Regions from separate parts of the Serratia sp. GW822-FHT06E05 genome, predicted to be linked through region 2. Evidence: predicted binding sites of a transcription regulator. Region 2 holds the regulator's gene; the other holds the start of a gene.
What was found. Region 2 encodes Fur, which represses iron uptake genes when iron is present. Its sites were predicted from a motif close to ATAATAATGAGAACNACTATCAA; they were not measured.

Region 1 (3,131 bases), on a different contig from region 2:
CAGCATCACCTTATGATCCAGCAGCCCGGTCGCAAAATCGGCTTCCAACTGGTTATCAACGGCGAAGGCATCCAGCGAAGTGGCTGAACCGCTGTAATAGCGATTCAACAGGCTGTGATCGTCATTCCAGCCAATCTGGTACACCTGCTGTAATTCAACATTGGAGTGGGTGTAGCTGGCGTTCTGGCGGAATGACCAAACGTCGTTAAAACTGTGCGAGAAAGCGTAGCTGTAAATCTGTTCCCAACGTTTGAACACATTGCGGCTGCTCTCGCCATCAAAGAAGCCACGCCCCAGCTTGTCACCGGAACTGGAATAAAGGCTGCCATCTGCCGGTACCGCACTGTGATAACCGCCAGAGGGATCTTTTTGCAGGTAAGCTTTCAGCAGCAGCGAAGTATTTTCATCCGGCTGCCACAGTAATGACGGTGAAATGGCATAGCGTTCCTCACGTTGATGGTCATACATGGTTTCGCTGCTGCGCGTCATCCCGGTCAACCGATAAGCCCACTGTTCCGACAGCGCGCCGGTCACATCGAAAGCGCCACCCTGGGTGTAGTTATTGCCTGCCATCAGGTTAACGTGCCCTTCCGTGGCAAACTGGGGGCGCTTGGAGGTCAAAGCGACCAACCCGCCCGGAATGCTTTGCCCGTACATGACCGATGAAGGCCCTTTGATAACGTCGATGCGTTCCAGGAACCAGGGGTCAACCTGCAAGGCATTATAGGTGCCGCCGTCACTCAATAACCGCAGACCATCAAGGAAGGTGTTATTAACGTCGCCACCGTGAAAACCACGTAACGCAATGGTGTCATAGCGCGTTGCACCACCGGCGAAGTTAGTGAAAACACCAGGTGTATATTTCAGGGCATCGTTAACCGTTTGGGTATTCTGGTCGGTCATTTGTTGGCGCGTCACCACCGAAACGGACTGTGCAGTCAGGATCAAAGGTTTATCGGTTTTTGTCGCCCCCTGGCTGGTCGTGGCTTGATAGCCGTGCGTCGCAGCTTCCGCCGTATCAGCGGGTTTAGCAGTGACAACCAGAGTATCCTCAGCGAAAGACACCAGCGGCAGGAACATCGCAAACGCACACAAAACCCGTGACCGTTTGACAGGAAAAATCGTCGGCATACCTGTAATCCCCAGTAAAAAACATTAAATGACACCCAAAGGCCCTGTCATCAACGCGGATTAACAACGCTGTGCAGAGGTTATATCGGTGTGTTGTATGTAAATTAAGTGAAATATTAATGATAATTATTATCTTTATCGATAAAAATTTTCAAGCCTCTATGCCTTTTTATAAGCAAGCAAAGCAATCTGCACGGCAAATAAACCATGGGCTGAATAGGGAATTAGTCGATTGAAAGATAACAATAAAAAAAGCCAGCACTAGGCTGGCAAGTAAACAGGAATAGATGTAAGCAATGTCGTGCCAGTTCGGAAGAGCGCATAAGGAGACAAACCTTTTCCTCTCGACTGGCACCCATAGATGATAACGACTATCATTATCCTTTAGTGCGGAGTTTCAATCCACCTCTTTTTGCTCATCCAGCGGCAACAACGCTCAGCGTGGTCGTTTAATAAACCATTTATGCAAACGGCTCACCACCAGCAGGATAGCGCCAAGCAAAATATTCGCTGCCCCCCATAAAATGAGTATGTATATAAAGGTTTGATAAAGGGGTATTCCTCGTTCGGCAGAAAAGGGATTAATATGCCAAAACCGAATGACATTAAAGGGATTGAGATTGAACCACTGACAAAATAAAGCGACCACCATAGGTGGCAGAAAGAAATAAAACCCCAGCGTGGCAAACAGCAGATACATGGTGAAACGTTCGTTTTTATACTCTTTCATATCAATAAGTTGCCATTATTTTTCGATGGGAAAACACCCTAAACCTTATGGTTTCAACAGACCTGACAGGCCCTGATTAGTTCCCGACAGAGGGTAAAATAAAGCCTGTTTAGCGTTTAAATTCCATTTAGTTTTTGAATGTTATAACGCTAGTCAGCTCAGGAGGCTCCAATGATACCGGAATATTGCCCAATCTCGCCAACCCCCAAAAAACTGAAGGTTATCTATGGCTGGTATATATATACCGTGTATGCCCTACTGATCTTTAATATCTACCTGGCGGTATACAACGTCTGCGTCAGACACCCTTTTGAAGCTCCACTGATCTCCGCATGCCACAGCCTATTTATCGGGTTCATGCTTTACCACCTGCTCAAAAAACGCGCTAACTTTGCCTGGATGATGCTGGCCTATTATATTCTGATGCGGATTTATTACGCCAACGTGATGCATAGCGAGTTCAATATCTGGAGCCGAGGGTTGGTTTTTATTCTTCTGACTGTATTGCTCACCGGCCCCATCGTACTGGGTCAACTTGCAACGCCACCTCTTCGTCAAGATTGGTTTGCGCGCTTAGGGTGGCGACAATGGGCTACGTTAGCCGTTCTGTCGGGGGTGCTGACACCGTTAATTACCGCAGATTATTTAGGCTGACGGCCGAGATTTAGCGTGGGATATGGGGTTCCGAGATATCGACAAGACGGCAGACCTTGGTATAGTTTTCTGATTTTTCACATATTTTATCAGTGACAAACACGCCAAGGTAACTCAACACCAGCAGATAACCGGCCATGCACAAAATGAAAATAAGCGTTCTCACCGATAGGACCAACCTGCCAACAAAACCCTGAGTATTATACCTTGGTTAACCCACTTTAGCCTATTTCAAAGTATTTCATTAATCCGCTGGTCATTTCAGAGGCTGAAATGTTATGTTATTACATATCATAATAAACCAGCACAGATGCATTAATGGAAAGCCAAACCCCGCCGTTACTTACCGTAGAACACCTGACGCTCTCACTGAACGCAGAGGTCAAGATCCACGATCTGAGCTTCACTTTGCATGCAGGTGAACGTTTATGCCTGCTGGGCGCATCGGGTTCCGGCAAATCACTGACCGCCGCCGCCATTCTGGGCACGCTGCCGGTCGGAGCAACGGTTAGCGGTTCGATTCGACTGCAAGGGCGAGAAGTTAATGGTCTGCGTTTGCCACGGCGTAAAAACACTGATTTGGCAGCCATTTTTCAGGATCCTTTTACCAGCCTCA
Region 2 (3,131 bases):
CCGTCCGGGGCGCCCGAAAACCAACCCGCTATCCCGAGATGAACAGCTTAGAATCAATAAGCGTAATCAGCTTCGACGCGATAAAGTCCGTGGCTTACGGCGTGTGGAACTGAAGATCAATGCGGATGCGGTGGACGCCCTGAACAAACTGGCGGAACAGCGTAATATCAGCCGCAGCGAGCTTATTGAGCAAATGCTGCTGGCACAACTGGCGGACGAGCAGCCAGAACATTGATCATTGCAGCCGCACATGCGGCGCGGCGTTAAGGATGACGCCCGATCAACACCGCTTTATTCCACCCGGCATCGCATTAAAGTGATAAATACCCGGGGTAAATTTCTGGCATGATACGCACTTACCGGTAAGAGATAATCTCTTGCCATGGCATCATTTTAATCGGTGTTATCGTAGTCAACGCTAACATCGTGAATGCAATTTATTGAATTTAAAGGTTATACGCGATATGGCTAATGTAGGCATTTTCTTTGGCAGCGACACTGGCAATACCGAAAACATTGCCAAGATGATCCAGAAAATTCTTCAGCAGCAGTTTGGTAAAGAGGTAGCTGAAATTCATGACATCGCCAAAAGCAGCAAAGAAGATCTGGAAGCTTTCGATATCCTGCTGCTCGGTATCCCAACCTGGTACTACGGCGAAGCGCAGTGCGACTGGGACGATTTCTTCCCAACGCTGGAAGAAATTGACTTCAACGGCAAGCTGGTTGCGCTGTTCGGCTGTGGCGATCAGGAAGACTACGCAGAGTATTTCTGTGATGCGATGGGTACCATTCGCGACATCATTGAACCGCGTGGCGCCGCGATCGTAGGCCACTGGCCAACCAAGGGTTACCACTTTGAAGCGTCCAAAGGCTTGGCCAACGACAGCCATTTCATCGGCCTGGCCATTGACGAAGATCGCCAACCTGAGCTGACCAACGAACGTGTTGAAGGCTGGGTAAAACAAATCGTCGAAGAGCTGAGCCTGGCCGAAATCGTCGGGTAACGCCAAAGGTTGAACAAAAGCCCTGCAAAGTGCATAGTGTGCCGGCAGGGCCATCATTGGCAGTACAAATTACTGCAATAGAAGCTACAGATTTGTAACTTCCCACACCATCAAGGTAGACTGAGTTTTCGGTTTATCCCATTCATCAAGACGTTGCATGTATAACATGCAATTGTGCAATTATAGCTTTGTTAACAACCGGCGGTTTCCATTTAGAGCAACCGGTTCTATAATGAGACGCAATTAACTCTTTGTGCCGACCGATGCCAAAGGCGAGAACGCCTCAACTTGATTAGCATAGTAACAGGACTGAATCCGCATGACTGACAACAACACCGCATTGAAGAAGGCCGGCTTAAAAGTCACGCTTCCGCGACTCAAAATCCTGGAAGTACTGCAAAATCCGGAATGCCATCACGTCAGTGCGGAAGATCTGTACAAAAAACTGATAGATATGGGCGAAGAAATTGGCCTGGCTACGGTTTACCGCGTACTGAACCAATTTGATGATGCCGGCATTGTGACCCGTCACAACTTCGAAGGCGGCAAGTCCGTGTTCGAATTGACCCAGCAACATCACCACGATCACCTGATTTGCCTGGATTGCGGCAAAGTGATCGAATTCAGCGATGAGTCTATCGAAGTGCGTCAGCGTGATATCGCCAAACAACACGGCATCAAGCTCACCAACCACAGCCTGTACCTGTACGGCCACTGTGAGACCGGTGACTGCCGCGAAGACGACACCCTGCACGACAAAAAATAATGTCCTAACCGGCATTGAGAACCGCCTTAACGGCGGTTTTTTTGTGCCTGCGATAATAGGATAAAAAATCCCCGGACAGGCCGGGGAAAGTTCACAACGTTAAATACAACAATTGCAGCGGCACTTCTCTACAGCACTTCTCTCGCTTCCCACTTACACTCTCAGCACTCCCCCACCCGCCGACACGCGGATGAGCAACAGAGCTTGGTTCGGTATTAACAGGTACCGGCAATCCCGGAAAAAACGCACCCGATAGTCGAATTCATGTCCGATTACGCCGGACGCTGCCCTGGTCAAGTAACAACGGCCCGCCTGCGAACAGACGGGCCGTTGTTCAGGAGTTACACTTTCTCGGCGCGGCTATAACGCTTGCCGTCCGGGCTGACTGCACGGATCAGTACCTCACCGCTAACACTTGGCTTGGCCTTGGCATCGTAACGCTGCCACTGCTTGCCGCCGTCGGTGGAATATTCAATGCCCAGTCCCGGCAGCGAAATATTGGCTTCCAGCTTGCCTCCCACCACTCGGGCGCCTGGCACCGGCAACCGATAGTTCACACCACCTTTGTCCAGTTTTGCCAGCTCACGCTGACCGAGCAGGTTGGCAAAGCGCAGCCAATCGCGGTCCAGCTTCTTGGTATCGATGAAGTGGGTTTCGCCGCCTTTATACTCCCGGCCCGCCCGGTAATCCTGCTCCCACGCTGCCCGGTGCCATGCGCGCTCGGCCACCGACAGCGAACGAGGGAAGATCATGTACTCCATTTGCTCGTCGGTACGCTGGGTTTCGCTCCACATCTGCGCGGAAATACCGTAAGCCCCCGGCCAGGGCTTGTCGCTCTTGGCGGTAAAGTGATTACCATCGCGATCAACCGAGGTTTCGGCGTTTTGCGGCAGGTTGTTTGGCGCAAAGCTGAACATTTTCTGTTCATCGCTGAAACGCGTTCCCCAGTAGTAACCACGCTCGTCCGGGTTCACCTCATACGGGAAGTCCATGTAGACATAATCCGGGTTTGAAAGGATCAGTTCGTAGCCCTTGTTCGCCCAGTCATTGGCACTGTCGAACCCGCCCCAATACAGCGTATCCCAGAAGTTAACCCCGACACGCTGGGTAGCAAAGGCCTTGGCGTTTTTGGCATCTTTCAGGCCATCCTGCCAGGCTTGCATTCTGTCGATCCCATGCGCTTTCACCAATTGGCTGACTTCTACTCCGAAGTAGCTTGGCTGGTGCTCCATATCGGCGACCTTGCCATCTTTGATCATCGCCTGGCAGACCTGAGATTTTGCCCATGGCTTGTCTTCTTTGCTCTGATCGATGACGCCTTTGCCGGCTTCCGGCTTGTTCACATCGGTATAACCAGCACC

Region 1: the regulator Fur is predicted to act here: its motif matches at 1,245-1,267, upstream of AC1RKC_RS07900 (TonB-dependent siderophore receptor).

What each region holds. Positions count from the first base shown of each region.
Region 1 covers NZ_JBXALM010000002.1:68,808-71,938, forward strand. The annotation lists gene AC1RKC_RS07900 (TonB-dependent siderophore receptor) at 1-1,131, opposite strand, end outside; gene AC1RKC_RS07905 (hypothetical protein) at 1,568-1,861, opposite strand; gene AC1RKC_RS07910 (hypothetical protein) at 2,033-2,515, shown strand; gene AC1RKC_RS07915 (ATP-binding cassette domain-containing protein) at 2,834-3,131, shown strand, end outside.
Region 2 covers NZ_JBXALM010000007.1:45,818-48,948, forward strand. The annotation lists gene ybfE (LexA regulated protein) at 1-235, shown strand, start outside; gene fldA (flavodoxin FldA) at 465-1,004, shown strand; gene fur (ferric iron uptake transcriptional regulator) at 1,324-1,770, shown strand; gene AC1RKC_RS16450 (beta-N-acetylhexosaminidase) at 2,112-3,131, opposite strand, start outside.